3 regions of the Methylobacterium sp. P3_A11 genome follow, and region 3 is predicted to be linked to each of the others. Evidence: predicted binding sites of a transcription regulator. Region 3 holds the regulator's gene; each other region holds the start of a gene.
The links. Region 3 encodes LexA, which represses DNA repair genes until DNA is damaged. Its sites were predicted from a motif close to TGTTCNNNNTGTGTTCNG; they were not measured.
Positions count from the first base shown of each region.

Region 1: AC1DXK_RS03025 (PA0069 family radical SAM protein) is a predicted target of LexA. The motif match lies at 3,025-3,042, and genes of this name have one in related genera.
Region 2: parE (DNA topoisomerase IV subunit B) is a predicted target of LexA. The motif match lies at 2,036-2,053, and genes of this name have one in related genera.

Region 1 covers NZ_JBFUGA010000005.1:74,095-79,755, reverse strand. The annotation lists one part of gene AC1DXK_RS03040 (IS630 family transposase) at 1-387, opposite strand, end outside; one part of gene AC1DXK_RS03040 (IS630 family transposase) at 387-738, opposite strand; gene AC1DXK_RS03035 (amino acid permease) at 803-2,251, opposite strand; gene AC1DXK_RS03030 (hypothetical protein) at 2,383-2,913, opposite strand; gene AC1DXK_RS03025 (PA0069 family radical SAM protein) at 3,069-4,184, shown strand; gene AC1DXK_RS03020 (methyl-accepting chemotaxis protein) at 4,894-5,661, shown strand, end outside.
Region 2 covers NZ_JBFUGA010000069.1:6,881-12,541, reverse strand. The annotation lists gene topA (type I DNA topoisomerase) at 1-1,492, shown strand, start outside; gene AC1DXK_RS20305 (hypothetical protein) at 1,600-1,788, opposite strand; gene parE (DNA topoisomerase IV subunit B) at 2,148-4,220, shown strand; gene AC1DXK_RS20295 (PRC-barrel domain-containing protein) at 4,295-4,789, opposite strand; gene AC1DXK_RS20290 (outer membrane protein) at 4,985-5,661, opposite strand, start outside.
Region 3 covers NZ_JBFUGA010000023.1:15,012-20,672, forward strand. The annotation lists partial or broken gene AC1DXK_RS10070 (IS3 family transposase) at 123-429, shown strand; gene AC1DXK_RS10075 (hypothetical protein) at 561-1,010, opposite strand; gene lexA (transcriptional repressor LexA) at 1,286-2,011, shown strand; gene AC1DXK_RS10085 (ComEC/Rec2 family competence protein) at 2,005-4,287, opposite strand; gene gltX (glutamate--tRNA ligase) at 4,477-5,661, shown strand, end outside.

The DNA.
Region 1 (5,661 bases), on a different contig from region 3:
CCGCGATGGCCTCGCGCACGCCGGCGACCTTGTGGGCTTGCAGGTTGTCGAGGATCACGGTGTCGCCGGCTCGCAGAACTGGGACGAGGCGGTCGGCGACGTAGGTGCGGAAGCGCGCGCCGTTGGTGGCGTCGTCGATGAGGCTGAGTGCGCACAGGCCGATTGTGCGCAGGGCGGCGGTGACGGTGGTGGTCTTGTAGTGGCCCTGCGGCACGAGGAGCCGGCATCGGGACCCGCGCGGGGCGCGACCGTAGCGGCGGGCCATGTTGGTGGCGGCTGCGGTCTCGTCGAGGAAGACGAGGGTGTCAGGATCGAGGTCGGGCATGGCCTCGAACCAGGCTTGGCGGGCCGCCTTCACGTCCGGCCGTTCCTGCTCAGCCGCGTAGACAGCCCCTTTTTACGGGTGATGTCGTGCCGGGCGAAGAACCGCGACAGCCCGCTCGTGCTGGTCTGCACACCCTGGGCGGCCAGGGCGTCACGCAACTCGCGCAGGAAGAACTCGGGCCGGGCTTCGTAGGTGGAGAGGATCTGATCGGCCTGCGCCTCAAGGGCCGGGAGACGGTTGTCGCCCCGCGTCGGCTTGGGCGCGACGTGGCCGTCCTGCGCGAACCGCGCCGACCACCGGCTGGCACTCGACACGCTCACACCGAACCGGGCTGCCGCCCGATGGAAAGAGGCGCCCTCGGCCACGGCCGCCACGACGCGCTCGCGCAGATCGACAGACAACGGTGAAGGCATCGCTGGCTCCTTCACCACTCAACGCCGCAATCGCTAACCCGTCGCAACGCCCGCGGGAACGGCTCTAGGCGGCATTCCCCTCCTTGCGGCGCAGCACCGAGTGCTTGCGGCCGTAGAAGAAGTAGACGACGAGCCCCATCGCCATCCAGATCACCAGGCGCAGCCACGTGTCGAGGGGCAGGCCGATCATCAGGAGCAGGCAGAACAGGATCCCGAGGATCGGCACGATCGGCACGGCGGGCGCCCGGAACGGTCGCTTCATGTGGCGGTCCGTGCGGCGCAGGTAGATCACCGAGCCGCAGACCAGGATGAAGGCGGCGAGCGTCCCGATGCTCACCATCTCGCCCAGGATGTTGATCGGCACCAGGGCCGCCACGCAGGCCACCAGAGCCCCGATGAGCATCTGGCTGCGATAGGGTGTCTGGTAGGTCGGGTGGACGTGGGAGAACATCTTCGGCAGCAGGCCGTCCTGGGCCATGGTGAAGAAGATCCGGCTCTGGCCGTAGAGCAGGACGAGGATCACCGTGGTCAGGCCGGTCAGCGCTCCGAGCTTGATCAGTAGGGCGAACCAGCCGATGCCGATCACGTCGACGCCCTTGGCGATCGGGTCGGGGACGTTGAGGTCCTTGTAGGGAACGAGCCCGGTCAGGACGGCGGCGACCAGAACGTACAGGATCGTGCACACGGCGAGGGAGCCGAGGATGCCGATGGGCATATCCTTCTGGGGCTTGCGCGCTTCCTGGGCGGCCGTCGAGACCGCGTCGAAGCCGATGAAGGCGAAGAACACCACGCCCGCGCCGCGCAGGATGCCGCTGTAGCCGTAATGCCCGAAGGTGCCGTCGTTCGGCGGGATCAGGGGGCTCCAGTGCGCCGTGTCGACATGCCCCCAGCCGAGCGCGATGAAGGCCACCACCACGGTGAGCTTCACCGCGACCATGATGTTGTTGAAGCGGGCCGATTCCTTGGTCCCGCGCACCAGCAGGAGCGTGATCAGCGCCACGACCAGCACGGCCGGCAGGTTGAACAGGGCGGTCCCGCCGCTGTCGATCGGCGTCCCGGGCGCATGCGCGAACTGGGCCGGGATCACGATCCCGACATCCTTCAGGATGCTCGTGACGTAGCCCGACCAGCCCACCGCCACGGTGGCGGCGCCCATGGCGTATTCCAGGATCAGGTCCCAGCCGATCAGCCAGGCGAAGAACTCGCCGAGCGTCGCATAGGTGTAGGTGTAGCTCGACCCGGCGACCGGGATCAGTGCCGCCATCTCGGAGTAGCACAGGCCGACGAAGGCGCAGGCGATGCCGCCGAGCACGAAGGAGAGCATGATCCCCGGCCCGGCATACTGGGCCGCGGCCGTGCCGGTGAGGACGAAGATGCCGGCGCCGATGATCGCGCCGATGCCCATCGCGGTGATCGACAGGGCGCCCAAGGATTTCGAGAGCTGCTGCTCGCCCTCGCCGCTTTCCAGGATGTCGTCGACCGATTTGCGCCCCATCAGGCCCGACGAATCCATTGCACCATCCTTCCAGGGCGGGAGCCGGCCGGCACTCTCCCGCGGATGGAGAGACGGCAAATCTTCTTACCCGAGAGGTTGTAGAGGAGGATCGACGGACAACAACGAGGCGCAGAGCAAGATTCTGTCGATCAGGCCCGTTCGATCCGCGCGATCAGCGGCCTCACCTTGAGACGCGGCGCGAACACGGCCGCGGTCCTCAGCACGTCCCGGCGCACGACGTCCCCGGCCCGGGCCTGCCGGGCGCCCGCCAGAGCCTCCACCCGGTTCCGGACGGTCCCGAGCCAGCCAGCGGCTGGGCGATGCAGGCGGCCGAGCCCGGTCTCCGGACGAGCCGTCCCGACGAAGCGGTCGAGGGTGCGGATCCAGCCCTCGGCCGGAACGTCGCCGGCCTCCAGGCACAGAACCCAGTCCCGCCGGGCCGCGGCGGCGCCGACGGCGTAGGGATTGCCGCTCCCCTGGAGCACCAGCGTCGCGCCGGTGGCCTCCGCGACGGCCGCGACGGCCTCGCTCGCGCGGCCCGACACGATCACCGCGTCGCCCACGAGGCCGCCCGCTACGCCGGACACGAGCACGCTGAGCGTGTCGGCCAGACGATCGATCGCGTCCGGATCGGCTGGGTCGGCCAGATAGGTCACCGCGGAGAGCATGTGCGCGCCCATAGACGATTCTGCGGCGCCGTAAACTGCCTGCGGGCGCGCGGGCAAAGCTGCCGCAGTCCGGAACGGCGGCAAAGCCAAGTTTGCCTGAAAATAAGGCGTTCCGCCAGGTCGTGTTCGCGCTATGTTCTATTCGCAACGGACAGAGGCGAGTCGTCATGGCGGAGTGGTCCGAGGGAGCCCGATCGCAAACCGCGCGCCGCCTCGAACCGAGCGCCGCGCCGCGGGACGCGCGGCGCGGCCGGGGCGCCACGGCCAATCCTTCGGGGCGCTACGAGCCGGCCCGGCGCGAGGTGTTCAGCGACGGGAGCTGGACAGCGGACACGCCGGCCGTCCTGCGCACGCAGGTCCTGCCGGAGCGCGCGGCCCGGATCATCGCCCGCAACACCTCCCCCGACATTCCCTTCGACAGGTCGATCAACCCCTATCGGGGTTGCGAGCACGGCTGCATCTACTGCTATGCGCGCCCGACCCATGCGTGGCTCGGCCTGTCGCCGGGGCTCGATTTCGAGTCGCGGATCTTCGCCAAGCCGGAGGCCGCCCGCCTCCTCGCCCGGGAGATCGCCGCGCCGGGCTACCGGCCGGAGACGATCGCCCTCGGCACCGCCACGGATCCCTATCAGCCGGTCGAGCGCGAGCACCGCATCACCCGTGCGGTGCTGGAGGTGCTGCGGGAGGCCCGCCACCCCGTCAGCATCACCACCAAGTCCGACCTCGTGCTGCGCGACCTCGACATCCTGGCCGAGATGGCGGCCGACAATCTCGTGCTGGCGGCGATCTCGCTTCCGACGCTGGACCCGGTCCTCGCCCGCCGCCTCGACCCGCGGGCGCCCCGGCCGGACAAGCGGCTCGCGGCGATGCGGGCGCTGAGCGCGGCGGGGGTGCCGGTGATGGTCAACGTCTCGCCGATCATCCCGGGCCTGACCGACCACGAGATCGAGGCGATCCTGGCCAGCGCACGGGGGCACGGCGCGAGCCGGATCGGCCACGCGCTTCTGCGGCTTCCAGGGGAGGTCGCCGACCTCGTCGCGGACTGGTTCGCGGAACATTACCCGGAACGCAGCGCGCGGGCCTTTGCCCTCCTGCGGGAGGCCCGGGGCGGCCGTGAGAACGATCCGCGCTTCGGCCACCGCTTCCGCGGCGAGGGGGCCTACGCGGTCATGATCGGCCAGCGCGTACGGCTCGCCGGCAAGCGGCTTGGCTTCGCCTTCGGCAGAGTCACGTTGAACCGCGACGCCTTCCGCAAGCCGGGGGCGCAACTGACGCTGTTCTGACTCTGGGCATGCGGGCTGGCCGGGCAACCCGGCGCCCGGTCTGAGCCAGCCAATGGACAAGCCGCAGGATCGTCGCCAACAACAATTCTGACTGAATAAAGATATCTTGGTTACAGATATCGTGTTGCGACCCAAATATTATCGAATATTTGTAAGAACAATTTTTCCAAAATGATTTCGAAAAAACGAAAAATCAAAGTTGACAGAGGGATCGCTAAGGTTTCAAATCCGCATCATAAGATCGTTTTTCAGCACGAAAGATTGCTGGATCCAATAAATATTCCAACCTATGATTGTTCGATCGAGCATTTATACTGTGTCTCACCTGAGATGGCGTCTCGGCACGCAATGTCGGATGCCGACAGTTGCGCGATCGGTGCCGTGTCACGCACTGCGACGCCGCGGGATGCTACGCGACGGATGCGGCGGGTTCAGCGTGCAGTGATCCTGACGATCGCGGACCGGATCTCGCTTCGTCCGGTGGCCGCCGCGCGCGCAGCGAGGCAGGGGAGGTCCAGGCTGTCCGGAGCCCGATCGCCGATGCCGACACGGCGGACTTCCGGGGCGGATCAGGGCACGCGAATCGACCGCGAGCCGGCACTCAGGATGGGCGCCGACCGTCCGGGTCGACCGGTTTCCCGCCGCGCGTCCGGCCACCGGGCGGCCGACCTCACGACTCGATGCACTGCAGGGAAGAATAAGGCTTGCCATGGTCCGGCTTCCACGTCTGTCGATCGGTACAAGTTTGTGCGCGATCCTCGTTTCGCTCAGTGCAATGCTGCTCGTCTCGGGCGCGCGGACGGCGCTGGACGCCCAGATGCAGGAGAACCGGAGTCGCCATGTGGTCGCCCTGACCGAAGCCAGCCGCCATCTGCTCAAGCTTCTCCTCGCGGCGCGTCTGGAGCGGGCTCGGACCCTGCAGGCCCTCGTCGCGCCGGACCGGATCCCGCCCTCGGACGCGGCCCTGATCGCCGCGCAGCGCGCCGCGAGAGCCGATGAACTCGACAGCTTCCTGGCGCGCATCCGCGACACGGATGCCGAAACGGTGCTGCGGATGGTCGACCCGCTGCGGCGCGCCCATGAGGCCCTGATCGACCTCTCGTCGCCGATCGACCGGGCTCTCTCGCTCCCGATCCCGGAGCGCCCCGCCGCGACTGCGGAAGCCGCCGCGCGGGCGTTCCAGGCCCTCCTTGATGCGCTCGCGGCGGCCGATGGCGCCGTCGACGCCGCCATCCCGCGTCGGGATGCGACACTGGCCCGCGCGCTCGAGATCAAGCGCGCGGCCTGGATCACGCGCGTCGCGATCGGCGGTCACGTGGCGCGGGGCGAGACGGCCCTGGCGCGGGGAATGGGCTGGTCGGAGGCGGAGCGCCTCGCCGAGGCCGAGGAACGCGGCCGGGTCGCGGCGGACTGGGCGATCCTCGTCGACCACGTGGACGACGCGGTGCCGGAGGCGATCCAGACCGCCTTTCGAACG
Region 2 (5,661 bases), on a different contig from region 3:
CGTGGACGTCACCGCGAAGGTCGGCCCCCGTCAGATCGACCTGCGCGCCACCGGCCAGGTGGTGAAGTTCGACGGCTTCCTGACCCTCTACCAGGAGGGCAAGGACGACGAGGAGGACGAGGAGAGCCGCCGCCTGCCGCCGATGAAGGCCGGCGACCCGCTCACCCGCGAGCGGATCAGCTCGACCCAGCACTTCACCGAGCCGCCGCCGCGCTATTCCGAGGCGAGCCTCGTGAAGCGCATGGAAGAGCTCGGCATCGGCCGGCCCTCGACCTACGCCGCTGTCCTCCAAACCCTGCGGGATCGCGAATACGTCAAAATCGAAAAGAAGCGGCTGCAGCCGGAGGATAAGGGGCGGCTCGTCACGGGCTTCCTGGAGAGCTTCTTCCGGCGCTACGTCGAGTACGATTTCACGGCCGACCTGGAGGAGCAGCTCGACCGCGTCTCCAACGCCGAGATCGACTGGCGGTCGGTGCTGCGCGACTTCTGGCGCGATTTCTCCGCGGCGATCGGCGAGACCAAGGAGCTGCGCGTCACCGACGTGCTGGAGGCGCTGAACGGTCTGCTCGGGCCGCACATCTTCCCCGACCGGGGCGACGGCGCGAACCCGCGGACCTGCACGGTCTGCGGGACCGGACAGCTGTCGCTGAAACTCGGCAAGTTCGGGGCCTTCATCGGCTGCTCGAACTACCCGGAATGCAAGTACACCCGCCAGCTCTCGGCCTCGGGCGTCGACGGCGAAGGGGACGGCTCCTCGGCCGAGGGTGGCCAGCCCGGCGTGCGGGTGCTCGGCAACGATCCCAAGACCGGCCTGCCGGTGACGCTCCGCGACGGCCGGTTCGGGCCGTTCCTGCAACTCGGCGAGGCCTCCACCGAGAAGGGTGCGGAGAAGCCGAAGCGCTCGTCGCTGCCGAAGGGGCTCAGCCCCTCGGCGGTGGATCTGGAGAAGGGGCTGGCGCTGCTGGCGCTGCCCCGCGAGGTGGCGCGCCACCCCGAGACCGGCGAGCCGATCCTGGCCAATCTCGGCCGCTTCGGACCCTACGTGCAGCACGGGAAGACCTACGCCAACCTCGGCAAGGACGACGACGTGCTGGAGATCGGCGGCAACCGCGCCATCGACCTGATCGTCGCCAAGGAGCAGGGCGGCGGTCGCGGCCGTCCGGCCGCCGATCCCGGCCGGCCGCTCGGCACGGACGCGGCGAGCGGGCGCGACCTCGTGGTCAAGGCCGGCAAGTACGGGCCCTACGTCACCGACGGCGAGGTGAACGCCACGCTGCCGAAGACCATGAACGCCGAGGCGCTGACGCTCGACGAGGCCATCGCCCTGGTCAACGCCAAGCGGGCCTCGGGCGGCGGTAAGCCGGCCAAGCGCGGGGCGGTTCGCAAGACATCCGCGCGCGCTGCGAGCGGCGACAAGCCGGCGGCCAAGAAGACGGCTGCGAAGAAGCCTGCGGCGAAGAAGGCCCCGGCGAAGAAGACGGGCGCCGGCTGACGCCCTCGGTCATCGGTGCTCTCCGTGTCTGAAAGGTGGCCGAGCCCGGGCGCGCCGACGCGGCGACCGGGCGTATTCTGCCTGCGCAGAAAGCCTCGCCCGGCGGCTCAGACCAGATACGTGATGGTCGCCGCCAGGGCCGTCGCGAAGGTCGCCAGGGCGATCGTGGTGGAATTCACAAGGGCTCGGCCGGGGGGCATACCGGCGGCATCGTCGTCGCAGCCGAAGGCAGCACCGGCCGCGTGCTCGAAGCGGATCAACGTCAGGCGGCGGGCCTCGATCGCGGCATCGCTCATGGACTGCGCCTCCCTGACCACGGTCAAGATTAATCTGCGCCACCAACGTCGATCGTCCCGTTCCGTTCCGGTGGCGGCCTTTGGGTGCCGGACGGGCGGGTCACGGGAAAGCCTTAACCCATCGTTGTGCAACGTCGTGATGACGGACGGCCCTGCCCGGCCGGGACTCGATAGCCCTCGGGCTCTCGCTCGCGGCGGCGCAGCATGCGATGGTGCGGTCACGTCGCCCGAGGGCGAACGGCTTTGATGTTTATGATTTGTTCCGCTATCGTGCGGGGATGAAGGCGCATGCATCACGATCCCAGAACCGTCTGCGGGAATCCGAGCCGGCCGATGCGGCGCGTCCGCGGGGGCCGCGCGTGAGCGATCCGGCCCGCGACCTGTTCGGGCCGGGCGGCAAGGCGGCCGCCCCGGCATCTCCGTCTCGCGCGCCGGAGCCGCGCCGGCGCCTGGACGCCACGGCCTCGGTGACGGCGCTGGCCGCGGCCGAGCCCGATTCCGGCTACACGGCCTCCGATATCGAGGTGCTGGAGGGGTTGGAGCCGGTCCGGCGCCGCCCCGGCATGTATATCGGCGGCACCGACGAGCGGGCGCTGCACCACCTCTTCGCCGAGGTGATCGACAATTCCATGGACGAGGCGGTGGCGGGCCACGCCAGCTTCATCGAGGTGGAGCTGGAGGAGACCGGCGCCCTCGTGGTCACCGACAACGGCCGCGGCATCCCGGTCGACCCGCATCCGAAATTCCCCGGCAAGTCGGCGCTGGAGGTCATCATGACCACGCTGCACGCCGGCGGTAAGTTCGACTCGAAGGTCTACGAGACCTCGGGCGGCCTCCACGGCGTCGGCATCTCCGTGGTGAACGCGCTCTCCGACCTGCTTGAGGTCGAGGTGGCGCGCAACCAGACCCTCTACCGCCAGACCTTCTCGCGCGGCCATGCGCAGGGGTCCCTGGAACTGGTGGGCCGGGTGCAGAACCGGCGCGGCACCCGGGTCCGCTTCCACCCCGACGCGCAGATCTTCGGCTCGCTGAAGTTCGACCCGCGCCGCCTGTTCAAGATGGCGCGCTCGAAGGCCTACCTGTTCGGCGGCGTCGAGATCCGCTGGCGCTGCGCCCCCGCCCTCCTCGAGGGGCTGGAGGGCGTACCGGCGGAGGCCGTTCACCGCTTCCCCGACGGCCTGCGCGACTATCTCGCCCGGGACATCGACGGCAAGGACCTGGTCACGGAGGCGATGTTCGCCGGCAAGATCACCAAGCCGGGCTCGCACGGGTCGCTGGAATGGGCGGTGGCCTGGATGGTCACCGAGGACGGGTTCTCGCATTCCTACTGCAACACGATCCCGACGCCGGAGGGCGGCACCCACGAGGCCGGCCTGCGGGTCGCCCTGCTGCGGGGCCTGCGCGAGCATGCCGAGCGGGTGAACCAGGCCAAGCGCATGACCGCCGTCACCACCGACGACGTCATGGCGACCTGTGCGTCGATGCTGTCGGTCTTCATCCGGGAGCCCGAGTTCCAGGGCCAGACCAAGGACAAGCTCGCCACCGTCGAGGCGCAGCGCATCGTCGAGACGGCGGTGCGCGACGCCTTCGATCATTGGCTCGCCGCCTCCCCGGCCCAGGCCAACAAGGTTCTCGACTGGGTGATCGACCGGGCCGAGGAGCGCCTGCGCCGGCGCCAGGAGAAGGAGGTCGCCCGCAAGAGCGCGACCCGCAAGCTCCGCCTGCCCGGCAAGCTCGCCGACTGCTCGGCCGCCGGCACTGCCGGCTCCGAGATCTTCATCGTCGAGGGCGATTCCGCCGGCGGCTCGGCCAAGCAGGCCCGCGACCGGGCGACCCAGGCGATCCTCCCCTTGCGCGGCAAGATCCTCAACGTCGCCTCGGCGAGCCGGGACAAGCTCGGCGCCAACCAGTTGATCTCGGACCTCACCCTGGCGCTCGGCTGCGGCACCGGCACGGCGTTCCGCGAGGCGGACCTGCGCTACGACAAGGTGATCATCATGACGGACGCCGACGTCGACGGCGCCCACATCGCCTCGCTGCTGATCACCTTCTTCTACCGGCAGATGCCGAAGCTGATCGACCGCGGGCACCTCTACCTCGCGATCCCGCCGCTCTACCGGCTGCAGCAGGGCTCGAAGGTGGCCTATGCCCGCGACGACGCGGACCGGGAGCGGATCACCAAGACGGTGTTCAAGGGCGGCAAGGTCGAGATCGGGCGGTTCAAGGGCCTGGGTGAGATGATGCCGGCCCAGCTCAAGGAGACCACCATGGACCCGAAGAAGCGCACGCTCCTGCGCGTCGCGGTCTTGGACGAGGCCCGGGAATCCACTGGCGACACGGTCGAGCGCCTGATGGGCAACAAGCCGGAGGCGCGCTTCGCCTTCATCAGCGAGCGCGCGGCCTTCGCCGAGGGGGCCGATCTCGACATCTGAGAACGCGGCATCGGCGCGGCTCCTGTCGCGCCGGGCGGTGGGCCTGCGCGAGAGGCTGCGACGGCGTCGGCAGCCTATCGCGGCGCGGCGAGCGCCTTGGCCGGGTCGAAGGGTTGGGCGGCCGCCACCGTGTCGGTGCTCAGGGTGAGGATCGCCGAGTACCGCTCGCCGCCGGGCCGCAGGACCACGGCTCCGGGCTCCACCGCGATGACCTTGCTGCCGAGGCCGAGGAACCCGCCGACGTCGATCACCACCGCCTTCAGTATTCCGCCATCGGTGATCAGAAGGTCGTCGATCTTACCGACGCTGTCGCCGGCGGCGTTGCGCACCGGCACGCCGATCATCTTGGTGGCCAGGAAGGCGACGGGCTTGAGCCCCTGACGCTTGGCGGCTTCCTCGGCGCTCGCCGCCTCCATCAGCCGGCCGGTCCCTTTGCCGTCCGTGGAGGTGCCCGGCCCCGTGCCCGGCAGGACCGTACCCTTGCCGATCACGGTCGCGTCCTGCGCACCGGCCGGTGCGTTCGCCAGACAGAGGGCTGCGAGGGACAGAAGAAGAACTCGGCTTCGCATCGCGGATCGCTCCCGAGCGCCCGGTCCCTGCGTCGGATGTCTCCGGGGCGCCGCGATCTCAATCCCGGGCCGCGACGACGGTTCCGGCTTCCCCTGTCGCACCCGGCCGGAGGCCCGAACATGCGAAAGGGCTCGGCCTTCCGGCCGAGCCCTTCCACCGCACAGAGCCGGTCGTGCCGGCTCCGCCGTTCGATCTTAGTACGAGCCGAACTTGTAGTTCAGGCCGGCGCGGACGACGGCGAACTCGGTCTTGGCGGCGGCGCCGTTGAGGTAGGCGGTGCCGTTCGGGGCCAGCAGGTTGCCGTAGAACAGGCCGCCGGCCGAGTTCTTCTGACGGTCGAGGCTGACGTACAGGCCTTCGACCTTCAGCGTGACGGCCGAGGAGCGGAAGAAGTTCAGGAACGAGTCGGTGGGCAGAGCGTACTCGACGCCGCCGCCGGCGGCCCAGCCGGTGCGGAAGCTGTCGCGGAAGCGGTTGCCAGCGAAGTTCTGGTCGTCCTGGCCCGAGCCGTAGGCGAAGCCGCCGGTGCCGTACACGAGGGTGCGGTCGAAGGCGTAGCCGAGGCGGCCACGCACGGTGCCGAAGTAGTCGAGGCCGTTGCCGCTGGTGGCGACGAAGGCGCGCGGGGGAGCGAAGGCGATGCCGGTGGTGCCGCCGAAGGCGTAGTTCTGAGTGGCGTTGGCGCGGCGGGCGAAGTCGACGTACTGGGCGTCGGCCTCGAAGCCGATCACGACACCGGAGCCCGGCGTGAACTGGTAGTTGTAGCCGATCTGGGCGCCGCCCGAGAAGCCGTCGTTGTTGCTGCGGTTGTTGACGCTGACGACGCCGGCGGTGCCGGGCGAGTTGATCAGCGAGCCGGCCGGCAGGGCGT
Region 3 (5,661 bases):
AAATATAAAGCTTGTATTTGGCAGCAAAGACGCGAGCTATCCGGACTTTTTCTCTTAATCTGTCTCGTCTTGATTCCGTTGCGGATTGCTGCGAACTCGGCAGCGCTGCATAGGAGCAGGACGCTGAACGGCAGGCCGATCCGGAGCGGCTGTCGGCTCGGGCTAGGCGCGACGCGATGCTGATGGCCGAGATCCGGCGCGTTCAAGCGGCGAACTTCGGCGTCTGCTGGCTCAGGAAGGCGTGGCGTCAGCTCGCCCGCAAGGAGATCGCGGTGGCGCGCGGCACGGTCGCCCGGCTGATGCGGGCGATGGGCTTGGCCAGCGTCGTGGTGCGCGGGCGCAGGGTCCGCACCACCGTGCCCGATCCAGCTGCGGCCGGCCCCCCGCGACCCGGGTAATCGGAAGTTCAAGGGAGCAGGCCCTACGCGAGCGCCACCCCTTTGCCGGAAGCGGCCCCGTCGGCCATCCTCGATCTCCTCAACAGGCTGCAGACGCCGCGCGGCCCGAATAGTAAAGTCGCCTTCGAACACCCGCCCTGATATCAATTTCCCAAAGTGGTGCTAGCGCGGGCCGAGACCCGGATTGCGGCCTGGCAGGCGCGGAACCACCGTGCCGCGCCGCTCGATCGGCGCGTCGCACGCGTAGGCGAATTCGCTCTTCAGCGGATCGAACACGGTCTCGCCGGTGATCCGGCAATCTTCCCGCACCGTCTCGTCGAGATAGGCCCGGGCGGCGGTGCGGAAGCGCTTCACCCGGGTCGCGTCCGGCTCCGGATCGATCCGCGCCTCGCTCAGGTTGCAGCCGGCATATTCGCGCAGGGCGTTCGAGACGATCAGCATCCGGCGCTGCTGCCGGTTATCGTAGACCTCGTAGGGCTCCTTGCAGCCGATCGTCACCACCTGAGGGGTGAGCGCCACATAGTTCCGCGAGATATAGGAAAACCCGGTGGTGCAGCCGGCGAGGCCGAGGGCGGCGAGGCCGAGGGGCAGCAGAGCTGCGGGTCGTCGCATCCGCGTCATTCCAAGCTGGTCCCGGCCCGCGTCCCGGATCCGCCGCCTCTCCGGCGGGGCACGGGCCAGCATTGAAACGGCTCCGCTTGCGCCGTCAATGCGTTTCTCGGCCCGTCCCGTCCGGCGAGGCGCCGGATCGGCCGCATGGCCGGGCCGACACCGGTCCAAGCGTAGCGGTCCCGCCCTTGCAGAACACTTGCGGAACGTTTAACCTGTTCGTGATTTGTTTCGGAGACCGTCACGTGGCGGTCCGCCAAGCCGCGAGTCCCCCGTCGATGCTCACGCGCAAGCAGCTGGACCTCCTGCGATTCATCCAGAGCCGGATGCAGGAATGCGGTGTCCCGCCGTCCTTCGACGAGATGAAGGACGCCCTCGACCTCAAGTCGAAATCGGGCATCCACAGGCTGATCACGGCCCTCGAGGAGCGCGGCTTCCTGCGGCGCCTGCCGAATCGGGCGCGTGCCATCGAGGTGATCCGCATCCCCGAGAGCCTGACCCAGGCGCCCCCGACCGCGGCTTCGGCAGAGCCTCGCCGGTTCACGCCGAGCGTGGTCGAGGGCGGCAAGTCCAAGCAGCCGCCCGCACCGGCGAGCACGCGGATCCTCGACGAGGCCGGCCGCGCCATCTCGATTCCCGTGATGGGCCGGATCGCGGCCGGCACGCCGGTCTCCGCGATCCAGAACCAGAGCCACGCCATCACCCTGTCGCCGGACTTCGTGGCCGGCGGCGAGCACTACGCCCTTGAGGTGCGCGGCGACTCGATGGTCGAGGCCGGCATCCTCGACGGCGACCTCGTGGTGATCCGCAAGCAGGACACTGCCAACACCGGCGACATCATCGTGGCCCTGATCGACGACGAGGAGGCGACCCTCAAGCGCCTGCGTCGCCGGGGCTCCTCGATCGCCTTGGAAGCCGCCAATCCGGCCTACGAGACCCGCGTGCTCGGGCCCGACCGGGTGCGCATCCAGGGACGCCTGGTCAGCCTCGTCCGCCGCTACTGAAGCGGCTCGGCGGGCGCGTCGCCGGAGACGGCGCCGTTGCCTGACCCGTCGGTTTCCGGAGGCGGAGCCTCCGCGGTGTGGGATCCGTCCGACCCGGATGTGACGGGCGTCCGCAGGCGCGGCTCACGTGCCGGTCCCGGCCGCCAGGGTACGGCGCGGCCGTCGGCACGGGTGTACCGGGTGGCGAAACCGTCACCCTCGGCCCGGAGGGCGACCGCTCCGTGGGCGGTGAGGACGCGCCGGTCGATCACCAGCGGGCGCGTGCAGGTCGGGGGCGCCACGAGGCCGGTGATCACCACTGCGGCGCGGGCGCAATCCTCCGGGAAGGCGCGCCGATCCCGGACGAGGGCCACCGCTCGGCCGTCCGGCAGGCGCGCCGTGCAGCCGAGGTGGTCGCAGCGGCCGCTGCCCTGCGGTGCGACCAGCGTTGCGGGCCGCCGTCCGTCACCGTCCGCCTTCAGCCATTGCTCGAGGACGAAGCCGGAAGGGCTGCCCAGCACCGTGAGGCGTCCGTCTGGCCCCCGGACCGCGGCTCCTGCGCCCTGTCGGTCGACGTAGAGGTCGTAACGGTCCGGCCTGGCCGCGAGGACGAGGCCGACCAGGGCAGGCGCCAGGGCGAGCCAGCGCAGGCGCGAGGCTGGGAGCGTCGCCAGCAGCAGGCCGAGGGTCAGCAGGATCAGCGCCGACGTGCCGAAGGCCGGCACGACGACGATCGCCCGCTCGAACCCGGCGATCCAGTCGGAGACGACGAGCATGCCCCCCACCGCCTGACCCATCAGCCACCAGATCGGCCGGTCCTGGGCGAAGGGATAGGCCAGGATCCCGATCACCGCCGACGGCATCACCACGAGGGAGACCAGCGGCAGGGTCAGTGCGTTCCCGACAAGCCCGAAGGGCTGAACCGTCTGGAAATGATAGGTGGCGAAGGGCGCGGTCGCGATCTGGGCCACGAGGGTCGTGGCCAGGGTCCCGGTCACCGCCGAGAGGCCGGTGCCGACGAGCCGCCCGAGCCGCCCCGCCCCGGGGCGCACGAACAGCCGCCCGTCGATCAGCCGGGCGCAGGCGATCAGCCCGGCCACGGCGCCGAACGACATCTGGAAGCTCGGGCCGAGCAGGCCCTCGGGCTCCCGGGCGAGGGCGATCAGGGCGGCCAGCGCGAGGTTGCGCATCGACAGGGCCGGCCGGTCCGCCAGGATCGCGCCCAGCATGATCAGGGTCATGATCAGGGAGCGCTCGGCGGCGATGTCCCAGCCCGAGAAGGCGCAGTAGGCGGTGACCCCGACCATGGCGAAGCCGGCGGCGATCTTCTTGATCGGCCAGACCAGCGCGCAGTACGGCACCGCGGCGAGGACCGCCCGCACCAGCCAGAAGACCACGCCGGCGGCCAGCACCATGTGGAGCCCCGAGATCGACACCACGTGGTAGATTCCGGCGGCGCGGAGCGCGTCGTTGGTCGCCGGCGCGATCAGTCCCCGCTTGCCCGTTACAAGAGCCGCCGCCACCGCGCCCGCTTGTCCCCCTGCGGCCTGCGCGATCCGGCGGGTCAGCGCGTTGCGGGCCTCGTCCAGCAGAGCGGCGAGGCGCAGGCTCATGGGCGGCGGCTCGGTCGGCGCCCGGATCGCGACCGCGCCGACGAGCGAGCCCACCGCGCCGAGTCCCTGGAAATACGCGTCCCGGGCGAAGTCGTAGCCGCCCGGCCGGGCGGCCTCCGGCGGCGGCAGCAGCCGGGCGGTGGCGGCGACGACGTCCCCGGGGCGCGGGATGGGGGTCCTGCGGAACGAGACCCGCACCCGCACCGGCCGCGACTCCGGCGCGAGCCCCGCGAAGGTCTCGACGCGGATGATCAGTCGGGCGCCGACCTCCCGCTCGTCGAGCGCCTCGACCATCCCGACCAGCGGGCCGATGGTGGTGCGGGTGAGGATCGGGGCGGCGACCTGCGCGACCCGCCAGGTCGCCGCCGCGAAGCCGAGGAACGCGGCCGCCACGCCGAGGGCCAGCGCCAGGGCCGCCGGCCGCGCCCCCAGGATCGGGGTCGGCGCCAGGGCGAGACCCGCGCCGATCAGGGGCGCGGCTAGGAGCGGCGTGCCATCCGCCGCCACGAAGTAGATGAGGATTCCGGCCCCGAACGCCACGGCCAGCCAGGGGAACAGCCGGCGCTGTTCGGCCTCCCGGACGAGGCCCTTGGCCACCCAGTGGCGGACTGCCGGGAGGGCGGGCGCGCGCGGGCCGGCCAGCGCCACAGCGCCACCCGCGAGCCTCGCGCCGATCCGTCGCATTGCCGCCACCCCGCACCGCGCGACCTGTCGTCGGCGGCCGGGCGATTCCCCAGGCGATTCTTAACCCATCCGCAGGCCCGTGCTACAGCCGGCGCTTCGTGCTACGGGCGCCGTGTCGAGACCCATCGACGCTCTCTCCGCCGCCCCGCCTCCACCCCTTCGCGCCTCGCCCCCGAACCTATCGGACCGATGTCCTCAGCCGTCGTCACGCGCTTCGCGCCCTCGCCCACCGGTTACCTCCATATCGGCGGAGCCCGCACGGCGTTGTTCAACTGGCTCTACGCCCGCCACACCGGTGGCCGGATGCTGCTGCGGATCGAGGACACCGACCGGGAGCGCTCGACCAAGGGCGCGATCGACGCGATCCTCGACGGCCTGTCCTGGCTCGGCCTCGACTGGGACGGCGACGTGGTCTTCCAGTTCGCCCGGGCCGAGCGCCACCGCGCCGTAGCCGAGGAGCTGCTGGCTGCGGGCCGCGCCTACCATTGCTACGCTACCGCCGAGGAGCTGGCGCAGATGCGCGAGACCGCCCGCGCCGAGGGCCGCGCGCCCCGCTACGACGGGCGCTGGCGCGACCGGGACCCGTCCGAGGCCCCCGCCGGGGTCAAGCCGGTGATCCGCCTGCGCGCGCCCCTCACGGGCGAGACCGTGGTCGACGACGCCGTCCAGGGTCGCGTCACCTGGGCCAACAAGGACCTCGACGACCTCGTGCTCCTCCGCTCGGACGGCACGCCGACCTACATGCTCGCCGTCGTGGTGGACGACCACGACATGGGCGTCACGCAGATCATCCGCGGCGACGACCACCTCACCAACGCCGCGCGCCAGACCCAGATCTTTTCTGCCCTCGGCTGGGAGGTCCCGACGATGGCGCACATCCCCCTGATCCACGGGGCCGACGGAGCCAAGCTCTCGAAGCGCCATGGCGCCCTCGGCGTCGAGGCCTATCGCGACCTCGGCTACCTGCCGGCGGCCCTGCGCAACTACCTCGTCCGCCTCGGTTGGAGCCACGGCGACCAGGAGGTCTTCTCCACCGAGGAGATGGTCGCGGCCTTCGATCTCGGCTCGGTCGGGCGCTCGGCGGCGCGGTTCGACTTCGCCAAGCTCGCCAACCTCAACGGCCTCTACATCCGCACCAGCGCGGATGCCGACCTCGTGGCGGCGATCGAGACCATCCTGCCGAATGTCGGCCCCGCGCGCGGCCTGTCGGCGCCGCTCCCGGCAGACCTGAAGGACAAGCTGACCCAGGCCATGCCGGGTCTGAAGGAGCGTGCCAAGACGCTGATCGAACTCCTCGACAGCGCCTATTACCTGTACGCGCAACGCCCCCTGGCGTTGGACGAGAAGGCCGGCGCCCTTCTCTCCGACGAGGGC